One region of the Pseudomonas sp. Soil_N_39 genome, then DNA from elsewhere that is predicted to be linked to it. Evidence: predicted binding sites of a transcription regulator. Region 1 holds the regulator's gene; each other region holds the start of a gene.
What was found. The regulator FliA, encoded in region 1, starts transcription of late flagellar genes. The targets are predictions, from matches to a motif close to CTAAAGTTTNNNNNNNNNNNGCCGNTAA.
Positions count from the first base shown of each region.

Region 2: the regulator FliA is predicted to act here: its motif matches at 1,996-2,023, upstream of AC3A5O_RS00510 (methyl-accepting chemotaxis protein).
Region 3: the regulator FliA is predicted to act here: its motif matches at 1,780-1,807, upstream of motA (flagellar motor stator protein MotA).
Region 4: the regulator FliA is predicted to act here: its motif matches at 1,850-1,877, upstream of AC3A5O_RS24530 (methyl-accepting chemotaxis protein).

Region 1 is NZ_JBDGLI010000005.1:160,560-163,767, reverse strand. Features, by position in the region: gene AC3A5O_RS10025 (chemotaxis protein CheA) at 1-48, opposite strand, end outside; gene AC3A5O_RS10020 (protein phosphatase CheZ) at 79-864, opposite strand; gene AC3A5O_RS10015 (chemotaxis response regulator CheY) at 883-1,254, opposite strand; gene fliA (RNA polymerase sigma factor FliA) at 1,421-2,164, opposite strand; gene fleN (flagellar synthesis regulator FleN) at 2,161-2,991, opposite strand; gene flhF (flagellar biosynthesis GTPase FlhF) at 3,107-3,208, opposite strand, start outside.
Region 2 is NZ_JBDGLI010000001.1:123,546-126,753, reverse strand. Features, by position in the region: gene AC3A5O_RS00510 (methyl-accepting chemotaxis protein) at 429-1,940, opposite strand; gene AC3A5O_RS00505 (MalY/PatB family protein) at 2,122-3,208, shown strand, end outside.
Region 3 is NZ_JBDGLI010000024.1:63,743-66,950, reverse strand. Features, by position in the region: gene motB (flagellar motor protein MotB) at 1-856, opposite strand, end outside; gene motA (flagellar motor stator protein MotA) at 860-1,711, opposite strand; gene AC3A5O_RS26030 (HDOD domain-containing protein) at 1,878-3,208, shown strand, end outside.
Region 4 is NZ_JBDGLI010000021.1:49,473-52,680, forward strand. Features, by position in the region: gene AC3A5O_RS24530 (methyl-accepting chemotaxis protein) at 168-1,793, opposite strand; tRNA gene AC3A5O_RS24535 (tRNA-Pro) at 1,940-2,016, opposite strand; tRNA gene AC3A5O_RS24540 (tRNA-Lys) at 2,111-2,186, opposite strand; tRNA gene AC3A5O_RS24545 (tRNA-Pro) at 2,192-2,268, opposite strand; tRNA gene AC3A5O_RS24550 (tRNA-Asn) at 2,276-2,351, opposite strand; gene clpB (ATP-dependent chaperone ClpB) at 2,668-3,208, opposite strand, start outside.

The sequences.
Region 1 (3,208 bases):
CTCAACCAGGAAATCCTGAAGGATCTCTTCATCGGCGCCGAAGCTCATTAATGGCTGCTCCTAAAACAGGGCTAAAACTCAGAATCCAAGGCTGGACAGCAAATCGTCCACATCGTCCTGACCGGACATAACGTCTTCTCTTTTATCGGCATGAATTTGCGGACCTTCACCCTGAGAGAGATGTTTTTGTGGATCTTTTTCAGCAAGCATCGCTTCACGGTCGTGTTCGATGCCTGCAAAGCGGTCGACCTGGCTGGCCATCAACACCAGTTTGAGCAGGTTGCTTTCCACTTCGGTGACCAATTGGGTCACACGCTTGATCACCTGGCCGGTCAGGTCTTGATAGTCCTGGGCCAGCAGAATGTCGTTGAGGTTGCTTGCCACGGCGCGGTTCTCGGTGCTGCTGCGCGCCAGGAAACCGTCGACCCGACGGGCCAGCTCCCGAAACTCTTCAGCACCGACTTCGCGACGCATGAACCGGCCCCAGTCGGTGCTCAAGGCCTGGGCTTCTTCACTCAGGCCGTTGACCAGCGGCGTTGCACTTTCCACCAGGTCCATGGTGCGGTTCGCCGCGGCCTCGGTCAGCTTGACCACATACCCCAGGCGCTCGGTGGCGTCGGTGATCTGCGAGACTTCCTCGGCCTGCGGCATGTGCGGGTCGATCTGGAAATTGACAATCGCGCTGTGCAGTTCACGCGTGAGCTTGCCCACTTCCTGATACAGACCGCGGTCACGGGTCTGGTTGAGCTCATGGATCATTTGAACCGCATCGCCAAAGCGACCTTTTTCAAGGCTGTCGACCAGTTCGCGGGCATGTTTTTTCAGGGTCGATTCGAAATCGCCCATTGAAGATTCGTTGTCCATAGCTCCCCCGTGGCGCAGTTAACCGATGCGTTCGAAGATTTTTTCGATCTTCTCTTTCAACGCCTGGGCCGTGAAGGGTTTGACCACATAGCCGTTTACACCGGCCTGGGCCGCTTCGATGATCTGCTCGCGCTTGGCTTCGGCAGTGACCATCAGCACCGGAAGATGCTTGAGCTTTTCGTCGGCGCGCACATGGCGCAACAAGTCGATACCGGTCATGCCGGGCATGTTCCAGTCAGTCACCAGAAAGTCGATGCTCCCGCTGTTGAGGACCGGAATGGCTGTGACGCCATCATCCGCCTCGACCGTGTTGGTGAACCCAAGGTCACGCAACAGGTTTTTTATGATCCGCCGCATCGTTGAGAAGTCATCAACGATGAGGATTTTCATGTTCTTGTCCAATTCGACCTCCAAGCAGTCTTAAACGCGCCCAGCACCTGGACGCGCCATTTCAATCAATCCGGCACAACACTCGACAACGGTCCGGAGCACAACGGATGGAGACTGGCGCAGTACCTGCCAGGCCAGCCTCGTCGCAGTGTCCCCACACTGCCTGTCAACGCGCTCGCCACTCCCCCAAACGCCCCCGCAAACGGGCCGCGCACTGGCTGTGTAACTGGCTGACCCGCGATTCGCTGACCCCCAGGACCTCACCGATTTCCTTGAGGTTCAGCTCTTCGTCGTAGTACAGCGCCAAGACCAGTCGCTCACGCTCCGGCAAATTGGCAATCGCATCCGCCAGCGCGCTCTGGAAACGTTCATCTTCCAGGTCACGCGATGGCTCCATGTGAGCACTCGCGCCATCCTCGTGCAGCCCTTCGTGTTCGCCGTCCTGCAGCAGGTCGTCGAAACTGAACAGGCGGCTGCCCAAGGTATCGTTCAAAATCCCGTAATAATCATCGAGACTTAACTGGAGTTCGGCAGCAACTTCGTGATCTTTAGCGTCACGCCCGGTTTTCGCTTCAATTGCCCGAATCGCGTCACTGACCATGCGGGTATTGCGGTGCACCGAACGCGGCGCCCAATCGCCCTTGCGGACTTCATCGAGCATCGCCCCGCGAATGCGAATACCGGCATAGGTCTCGAAACTGGCGCCTTTGCTGGCGTCGTATTTGTTCGACACTTCAAGCAGGCCGATCATGCCGGCCTGGATCAAGTCCTCGACCTGGACACTGGCCGGCAACCGCGCCAGCAAGTGGTAGGCGATACGCTTGACCAGTGGCGCATAACGCTCGATCAATTCGTATTGGGCGTCCCGTGCCGATTTTTTGTAGAGATGGTTGTAACCGCTGGCTGTCATAGCACGGGCCCTGCTGTTTGTTGCACAAGACGTTCGACGAAAAACTCCAGATGCCCGCGAGGATTGGCCGGCAATGGCCAGGTATCGACCTTCTGGGCGATCGCCTTGAACGCCAGCGCGCATTTGGAACGTGGAAAGGCTTCATAGACGGCACGTTGCTTCTGGACGGCCTTGCGCACGCTTTCGTCGTAAGGCACCGCGCCGACGTATTGCAGGGCGACGTCCAGGAAGCGATCGGTGACCTTGGTCAACTTGGCGAACAGGTTGCGTCCTTCCTGCGGGCTCTGGGCCATGTTGGCCAGGACGCGGAAGCGGTTCATGCCATAGTCGCGGTTCAGCAGTTTGATCAGGGCGTAGGCGTCGGTGATGGACGTCGGTTCGTCGCAGACCACCAGCAGCACTTCCTGGGCGGCGCGCACGAAACTGACGACCGAGTCGCCAATGCCGGCCGCGGTATCGATCACCAGCACATCGAGGTTGTCGCCGATGTCGCTGAAAGCCTGGATCAGGCCCGCGTGTTGGGCTGGGGTCAGGTGAACCATGCTCTGGGTGCCGGAGGCAGCCGGCACGATACGAATCCCGCCTGGCCCCTGCAACAGCACGTCGCGCAGTTCGCAGCGGCCTTCGATCACGTCCGCCAGGGTGCGTTTGGGGGTAAGCCCCAGCAGCACGTCGACGTTCGCCAGGCCCAGGTCGGCGTCCAGCAGCATGACCCGTCGGCCAAGCTCTGCCAGAGCCAGGGACAAGTTCACTGACACGTTAGTCTTCCCGACGCCACCTTTGCCGCCGGTCACCGCGATCACCTGTACGGGATGCATGCTGCCCATGTTCGTTCTTTACCTTGTCTTCTTAGACGGAGGCCACATTACTGGCTGCGCGTTCGCATAAGGAACAATGCATGGCAGACCATCGATGTAGGTACAAAAAATATTCATGATTACCTCAGCCGACCTGCTTGCTCGGGCTGTGGTAGATGTCAGCGAACATGTCAGCCATGGCTTCTTCGCTGGGTTCTTCCTGCATTTGCACACTCACGGCACGACT
Region 2 (3,208 bases), on a different contig from region 1:
CGTTGCCGGGACAAATCACTGGCGATGGCACGCCGTCCCGCGCGTTGGCCGCTACCGCGCCAAGGGCTAGGCGTGGCATACGCTGGGCGATGCTGGGGGTTGCGGCTCATGACACTGTCTCCAACGTCGAATGACCCGAGACGGCGGGGGCGGTCTCGATGGGTTCATTTGACGCCGGTGAGGTATCCCGGATATGTCACGGACGGGCCTGAAAGAAACAGTCCGTATCGACAGGGGGGCTGGATACAAAGAGATACATTTGTGCGGGAAAAGCTCGGTCTGCCGAGCAGACCGAGCGGTGAGATGCGATCATGGTTCACATCAATGTTGCCTCATCCACCGCTATCGCGAGCAGGCTCGCTCCCACAGGGATTTGTGGTGAGCGCTGGATTTTCGACCCGAGAACCAGTGTGAAAGCCGAGCTCGACTCAGGCCGCCCCGCCCTTGCCGTGAAACGCCTGCCCCAACACCGCCAAGCGCTCCGCCAACGGCGGCAAGCACTGACTGCTGCGAGTCAGGATGCCAATGTTGTCCGCATTGCGCTCAGCCACGGCCTGCACGCTTTGCAGGCGCTGGTTGATGCCCATCGATGCCTTGGATTGTTCCTGGGTGGTGCTGGCGATCAGGTCGTTGAAATGGTTGATCACGGCAATGTCTTCGACGACGGCGTGCAACAGTTGCGAAGCCAGTTGGCTGGCGGACACGCAGCGCTCCACCCCGTCGCGGCTGTCTTGCATCGCGACGGCGGCCTGGCGGCTGCCTTGCTGCAGTTTGGCGATGATCTGCTGGATCTCGGTGGTAGACGCCGAGGTCTTTTGTGACAGGGTGCGGACCTCGTCGGCCACCACCGCGAACCCACGGCCCTGTTCGCCAGCCCGGGCCGCCTCAATGGCGGCGTTGAGGGCCAGCAGGTTGGTCTGCTCGGCAATGCCGTTGATCACATCCAGCACCTGACCGATCTGCTGTGCCTGCTCGGCCAAGACCTGCACGGTTTCGTTGGTCAGGTTGATACGCCCTGCCAGCTCGACAATCTCTTCTCGGGTCTGGTCAACCGTGCTGCGCCCGAGGGTGACCTGCTCGTTGGCCTGGCCGGCACGCTGCAGGGTCTGGTCGACATGGCCGGCAATGTTTTCCATGGCTTGGACCAGATGGCCGATCGCACCGCTCATCTGTGCCACTTCATCCAGTTGGTGACGGGCACCGGTTTCCAGGGTCTGGCCTACCTGGGACAGGTCCTGGCCCAGGTCCGAAAGGTTGCGGGTGTCGCGTACCACGCCGTCCACCAGTTGAGTGACCTGCTGGAGGAAATGATCGAAACGCTCACTCGAAGAGACCTTGACGCCATCGCTGTGCTGCCTGCCGGTGTCGTTGCTCAGTTGGGCGGCCGCCGCCAGCACCTTGTCGAGCACCTCCTGGTTTTCCGTGGCGTCGGCCAGGCTCTGGTTCGCCAGGTAAATCAGGATCACGCTTTCCACCACCACGTAGAACGCGTGGAGAAAGACCATCGACCAGCCACCGTGGCTACCCATGACGAACACTGGATAACCCTGGTGTTGAAGCCAGTGAAACCCCAGGTGATGAACAGCGATGGTGGCGGCGGCGACGACAATCGGCAGCCAGTCACGGTAAAACGTCAGCACGGCCAGTAGCACAAAGATCCCGAAGTGGAATTCGATCACGCCGTGGGTCTGGTTGATGTGCAGTGCCGCCATGACCATCAGCGCGACCGCGATGACACAGCGCATGGCCCGGGTGCCGGCCAAAACGCGATAAAGCGCGGTGCTCGCCACGCAGGTGGTCGCCCCCACCAGTAGCGCCTGGGTGAACGTCGAATGCAGGAATGCCAGGCTCAGGGAATACAGCAGCGTGAGCCAAAGCAGCCCCAGCATGATGCGGTCGGCTTTACGGTGGTGATCGTGAAAGCGCACGGGCAAAGTCATGGGGGTCGTCCTTTTCAAAGACTTGTAGGTCCGTTACCAAAATGGCGTAAACGGCTTAGCGGCGTGTCGAGTGAGAATTTTAACTGATTATCATCAATTAGTAGCACTACGCCACCAAGCTTTTCTCGGCGGTCTTTGCTTTATGATGTTCGCCATCTCATGACAGACTGATGGAACCCCCATGACTTTCGATTTCGACACCGTATTGGAGCGCCACGGCACCGGCAGTACCAAATGGAGCCGCTACCCGGCCGATGTGTTGCCAATGTGGGTGGCCGACATGGACTTCCCCGCCCCGCCGGTGGTCATCGACGCGCTGCACAAGCGCCTCGAACATCCGATGCTGGGCTACAGCGTCGCCCAGGACAATCTGCGTGCGGCCATCGTCGCCGATCTTTGGGACAAATACGCGTGGCGCGTCGAGCCCCAGCAGATCGTGTTCCTGCCCGGTGTCGAGCCGGGTTTCAACATGGCGCTGCACGCCTTGGTGGCCCCCCAGCAGAACGTCGTGGTGCAGGTGCCCAACTACCCGCCGCTGCGCCACGCCCCCGATCATTGGCAGTTGAATAAAGTGGAGTTGCCGTTCACCCCGGTCAACGGTGAGTTCCATACGCCGTTGGCGGCATTGCGCGAGGCGTTGCAGGGTGGCGGCGCGCTGTTGCTGAGCAATCCCCACAACCCGCTGGGCAAAGTGTTCGAGCGCGAAGAACTCAAGGCCGTGGCCGACATTTGCCTGGCGCAGGACGCCTGGATCATCTCCGATGAAATCCATGCCGAACTGTGTTTCGACGGCCGCGTGCACATTCCGACCGCCTCCCTCAGCCCGGAGATTGCCGAGCGCACCATCACGTTGATGTCGGCCAGCAAGGCCTACAACATCGCTGGGCTGAAAACATCGTTCGCCATTATCCAGAACGCCAAGCTGCGCGAGCGGGTCAACAGTGCCCGGGCCGGCATGGTCGACAGCGTCAATGCCCTGGGCCTGGAAGCGACCCGTGCGGCCTATAGCGAAGCAGGTCCGTGGCTCGAGGCCTTGAAGGCGTACCTGCAAGCCAACCGCGATTACCTGGTAGAGGCGGTGAACACTCGCCTGCCGGGCGTCACCATGACTGTGCCCCAAGGCACTTACCTGGCCTGGTTGGATTGCTCCGGATTGGGGCTGGATGACCCTCAAGGGTTCTTCTTGAAAGAAGCCAAGGTCGGGCTGAGTGCCGGGCTGGATTTTGCTGACGATGCCGGGCAGTTCGTGCGCCTGAACTTCGGCTGCC
Region 3 (3,208 bases), on a different contig from region 1:
GATCGTCGGTTTGTGAGCCCTCGATCGCTTTCTGCGCCTTCTTGGTCAACACCACGATATCGATACGCCGATTGACCGGGTTGAGCGGATCCTTGCGGTCGAACAGCGCCGAAGACGCATAGCCGACCACCCGTGCCACCTGCTCGTCCGGATAACTACCGGCCACCAGGGCGCGACGGGCCGCGTTGGCGCGGTTGGCCGACAATTCCCAGTTACCGAAATCGCCTTTGCCAACGTAAGGCTTGGCATCGGTGTGACCGCTGATACTGATCTTGTTCGGCACCGCCTTGATGGTGTCGGCCATGGCCAGCAGGATGTCTTCGAAATACGGTTTCAGGCGCGCGCTGCCAGAGTCGAACATCGGCCGGTTATCAGCGTCCATGATCTGGATGCGCAGGCCATTCGGCGTGATCTCGAACAGGATCTGGTCCTTGAATTTCTGCAGTTGCGGATTTTCTTCAACTTTGTTCTGCAATTCCTGCAACAGCAACTCCAGGCGCTCGCGCTCGACCTGTTCGGCCATGCCTTCGACCTGCTCGGAATCCACCGTCACCTTGTCGGGCTGGGGCTGGGACTTGACCTCGGGGTTGAGGGTGTTTTCCGGCGCCAGGGTCGGCGAGCCGCCCAGGTCAATGATGTAGGGTGTGCCGCTTTCGGAAAAGCCGACCGGGTCCTTGAAGTAACCGGCGATGGCGATCTTCTGTTCCGGGGTTGCCGTGGACAGCAGCCACAGCACCAAGAAGAACGCCATCATCGCCGTCGCGAAGTCGGCGAAGGCAATTTTCCAAGCACCGCCATGGTGCCCGCCGGCTATGCGCTTGACGCGCTTGACGATGATCGGTTGATTATTTTCCATAACTTAACGACCGCGAACCGCTTGTTCCAACTCGGCGAAGCTTGGACGGTGCGCCGGGTACAGGACCTTGCGACCGAACTCCACCGCCAGCGATGGCGGCATGCCCGACGCCGAAGCCACCAGGGACGCCTTGATGGCTTCGTAGACGTTGAGTTCTTCCTTGGCATCATGGGCCAGGGAATGGGCCAGCGGACCGAAGAAACCGTACGCGGCCAAAATACCGAAGAAGGTACCCACCAGTGCCGCACCGACGTGCAGGCCGATGGATTTCTGGTCGCCATCGCCCAGGGAGGCCATGGTCACCACGATCCCCAATACTGCCGCGACGATACCGAAGCCAGGCATGCCGTCGGCGATGCCGTTGACCGCGTGGGACGGGTGCTCCAGGTCTTCCTTGAGGCTGTACAGCTCCATGTCGAACAGGCCTTCGAGCTCATGGGGCGCCATGTTGCCGGACGACATGATGCGCAGGTAATCACAGATGAACGCCGTCATGCGTTCATCCTTCAGCACCGAGGGATACTTGGCGAAAATCGGGCTGGCGGCGGCGTCTTCGATATCGCCCTCGATCGCCATCATGCCTTCGCGGCGACTCTTGTTGAGGATCTCGTAGATCAGCCCCAGCACCTCGAGGTAGAAGGTGTGGCTGAAGCGCGAACTGAACATGCTCAGGGATTTCTTGAGCACGTGCATCGTCATATAGCCAGGGTTGGCCTGCAAAAATGCACCGAGGGCCGCGCCACCGATGATCAGTACCTCGAAGGGCTGGATCAGGGCGGCAATCTTGCCATGGGAGAGCACGTATCCGCCGAGTACGCTCGCGAACACGACAATGATGCCGATAATTTTAGCCATAGATAGAAAGTACTTATTTAAGTCGGGTTCAAGGTCATATTCGGAAGCTGAAAAATCTCTTCTTCTACTTATCGGCAAAACTGCGCCAGACTATAGGCTGTTCTGGCGAAAAGCCAATTTGCCCCGTTCCGGGCGTAGAGAATTCATACGATGATCACGTCCAGCCATGACTAACGAAACCAAGGTTCCAACGCCCCGACCGACCACCCTCGACGGCTGGGTAAAACTGCTCAACGGCGTGCATCTGCCGGTACCCCAGGCCAGCCACGACTTGGTCTGCAAGGCCCTCGCCGACAGCCGCCGCTCGTTGCGCGACATCGCCGACCTGATGCAAGACAGTCCCGCCCTGGCCCTGAGCGTCATCCGCGAAGCCAACCATCACACCCATGGCAGCCTCGCTGAACCTGCGGAAAACCTCGAAGTGGCCATCAACCGCCTCGGCCTCAAGCGTACCGAGGAACTGCTCGCCCGCCTGCCGTCGTTGCCCGGGCCCGAAATCCCCCTCGCCTTGCGCCAACTGCAATTGATCAGCCAGCACGCCACGCAACAGGCCAATGGTTTTTTTGCCAGCCGCCTGGCACGGCTGTGGCAAGACATACACTGGGGCAGCCTGTTGTTCCTGTCGCCGCTCTGGCCCCTGGCCCTGACCCACCCGCGATTGCTTGGGGAATGGGAATTGCGGGTCGTCCATAAAGGCGAGCCCGCACACAAGGTAGAGCGCGAGCTGTTCGGCGTCAGCCTGATGGAAATCTGCCTGGCGCTGGTGGAGACCTGGCGCTTGCCCATCTGGGTGGCGCAAGGTTACCGCCTGCTGCTCAATGAACGCCGCGAGCTGGTGAAAGTCCTGCGCATCGCCCGGGACAGCGAACACCCGCTACGCCAGCAGAATCGCCTGGACGACGACCCGACCCTGCGCCGCTGGCTCAACCAGCCGGCCAACACCGTGTTGCTGGCCAACGGTCTGGCACTGGCCGCACAACAGGCCTGGGACAGCCCCGCTATCACCCGCTGGCAGTACCTCACCAGTTTGTATCTGCAGATGTCGATGGATGAGGTCCAGCAACAGCTGCACCAACAAGCGGTCAACAGTGCCCATCATCACGCCATGCCGGACCTCTGGCACCCGGCCGTAGCGCTGATCTGGCCTGCGGGCAGCCGCCGTATCCACCCCGGCTTGCTGCCCGCCGCTCCGCCCAGCGCCCAAGACCTGAGCCAGTGGCGCAAACAATGCTCCTCCATGCTGGTGGAGCCGAGCCCCTTCCGCAATGCCATGCACCTGACGACTTCGGCGCGGGACGTCCTGGTGGCCTGTGGCATGCGCCGGGTGATGATCCTGATGGCCGACCGCAGCCAGACCAGCGTACGCGTACACCAGACCGCCGGTTTGCCCAAGGAAGCCGCGGCCATGAGCTTTACCATCAGCCAGAGCAAAATACTGCAACGGTTGCTGGCCCAGCAGGCCCAGGTGCGCCTGAACCCGGACAACAACGCGCAGTT
Region 4 (3,208 bases), on a different contig from region 1:
ATTGCGGTGAACCAGCGGCATTGATGCCGAATGATCCACCGCTATCGCGAGCAAGCTCGCTCCCACAGTTGATCGCGGTCATCCTGTGGGAGCGAGCTTGCTCGCGATGGGGGCGGTACAGTCAAGACTTGAGCTCGGGCAGGCTCACTGTCCGAGCCATCCATCGATCAAACCTGAAACCGCTGCACCATCGTACGCAGCGAATTCGCCAGCTGCGACAACTCATGGCTGGAGGCACTGGTCTGGTCCGCGCCGGAAGCCGAGCGCACGGACAAATCACGAATGTTCACCAGGTTGCGATCCACCTCACGGGCCACTTGCGCCTGCTCTTCGGCGGCGCTGGCGATGACCAGGTTGCGTTCGTGGATTTCATTGACCGAGGCCGTGATGGTCTGCAGCGCGTCCCCTGCCCGCTCCGCCATGGCCAAGGTGCTGGCGGCGCGACTGGAGCTGGCCTGCATGGAATCGAGTGCCTGGGTGGCACCGCTGCGCATGCCCTGGACCATTTGCTCGATTTCCTGGGTCGATTGCTGCGTGCGATACGCCAGCGCCCGCACCTCATCGGCCACCACCGCAAACCCACGCCCGCTCTCACCCGCCCGCGCCGCCTCAATGGCCGCGTTGAGAGCCAGCAGGTTGGTCTGCTCGGCGATGGCGCGGATCACGTCCAGCACCTTGCCGATATCCTGCGACTGGTTGGCCAACGATTGCACCAAGCCGCCGGTCACCTGCACATCGCTGGCGAGGGCGCCGATGGCATCGACTGTGTCGCTGACCCGCTGCTGCCCCAGGGAGGCCGATTCACTGGACTGACGGGTGGCATCGGAGGTGGAAACCGCATTGCGCGCCACTTCCTCCACAGCGGTGGTCATCTCGGTGACGGCAGTGGCGGCCTGTTCAATTTCGTTGTTCTGTTGCTGCAAGCTTTGAGTGCTGTCGAGGGTGACGGCGTTCAGCTCATCGGCCGCGGTGGCCAATTGCGCGGCAGAGCCGCTGATGCCCTGCAGGGTCTCACGCAGATTCTGTTGCATCGCCGCCAACGCCTTGAGCAGGCGGCTCACTTCGTCGTTGCCATGGGTCTCGATTGGCCGGGTCAGGTCACCCCGGGCGACGCTCTCCGCGGCATTCAAGGCCTCGCCCAAGGGTTTGACGATACTGCGCGTGAGCAGCATGGCCAGGGCCACCGTGGCCAGGGCGGCCAGCACAATGAACAGGCTGACGATCATGCGGGAATTGGCGTAGTGCTCCTGGGACTTCTGGCTCTCGACGGACACCTGCTTGGAGAACAACTCCGCCAGATCGTTGAGCTGCTTGCCGGAACCGTCCACCACGGTCTTCATGTCCACCAGCAGCAGCTTGATCAGCTCGTCCCGACGCCCTTGCTCCGCCAAGGTGAAGGATTGCGCGATACCGGTACGGTAAGCGGCAAAGGTCTGCTTGAACTGGTCGTAAAGGGCCTTGCCTTCAGGCGTCACGACGAGTTTTTCGTAAGCCGCGATTTTTTCGCCCAGTTCTTTGTCGCGCGTGTCCATTTGTGCGCGGTACACCGGGATATTCTTCGGGTCTTGGTCCAGGGCCATGCGCAGGGAGATGGTGCGGATCCGCAGCATCCACTCGCGGATATCGCCCCCCTCACGAATGCTGGGCAGCCACTGGGTTTCCACGGCGACTTCACTGTCACGAATGCTCGACATCTGACCCAGCGCAAACACCCCGAGTAACGCCACCAGCACGGCGATCAAGGCAAACCCCAACGCGGCACGGGGGGCGATATTCAACTGACGAAGCGACATAGGGGAGTGCCTTTTTTATTGGTGGCCTGAGGTGGGGCCAGGCCCCTGTCGCTGGGTTATCGGCAAGTTGTACGATGTCTTAAGTCGATCCACTTTATTGCAGGCAAAAAAAATCCCCGTATCTTTCGATACGAGGATTTTTAGTATGGTCGGGGTAAGGGGATTCGAACTCCTGACATCCTGCTCCCAAAGCAGGCGCGCTACCGGACTGCGCTATACCCCGGTAAAAAAAAGGCGACCTTCGCAAGTCGCCTTCCTCGATCAGCGCTTTTGGCCTCTGATCTTAAGATTCGATTCCAGCGAGCTGGTTTCAAAAATGGTGGGTCGTGTGGGATTCGAACCTACGACCAATTGGTTAAAAGCCAACTGCTCTACCAACTGAGCTAACGACCCAAATATGGTCGGGGTAAGGGGATTCGAACTCCTGACATCCTGCTCCCAAAGCAGGCGCGCTACCGGACTGCGCTATACCCCGATTAAAATGGCTCCGTGACCAGGACTCGAACCTGGGACCCAATGATTAACAGTCATTTGCTCTACCGACTGAGCTATCACGGAACTGATATTTCAAGTTACTGCAATTTTGAAGCTACAACGTTGAAGCTCGCTTCAACCTCTTCTACCCTTAAGCATCGCTGCGTTCGTGTGTCTGAGGCGCGCTATTCTACAATCTTCAAAACCTCTGTCAACCCCTTAAATTGCTTTCAAGACAATGATTTGCAACTTATTTTGGATTCCTTCTCAGTGAGAAGTCGCCCTTGGGGTGACGTACTGCGGGGCGCACTTTACAAGCCTTTTCCTTTGAGTTCAACGGCCTGATGAAAAAAATGGCCTTGCAAGGCAAGGCCATTTCCATCGTCGCCAAAGCCGGCCTTCAGTTGAAGACGATTTCGTCGTTCTCCACCGTACCGGTCACGGTTTCGCCCGGCATGAAGCGCCCGGACAGGATTAACTGTGCCAGCGGGTTTTCGATCCAGCGCTGGATCGCTCGCTTGAGCGGCCGTGCGCCATAGACCGGGTCGTAACCCACCGCAATCAACTTGTCCAACGCCTCACCGCTCAACTGCAATTTCAGCTCACGCTCGGTGAGGCGGCTGCGCAGGCGACCCAACTGGATCTCGGTAATGCCGGCAATCTGATCCCGGGCCAACGGCTCGAAGATCACCACTTCGTCGACCCGGTTGATGAACTCCGGACGGAAATGGGTAGAGATCGCGTCCATCACCGCCGCGCGCTGCGCCTCGCGATCGCCCACCAGCTCCTGGATCTGCGTCGAGCCCAGGTTGGAGGTCATCACGATCACCGTATTGCGAAAGTCCACCGTGCGCCCGTGGCTGTCGGTCAGGCGACCATCCTCCAGCACTTGCAGCAAAATGTTGAACACATCCGGATGGGCCTTCTCGACCTCATCGAGC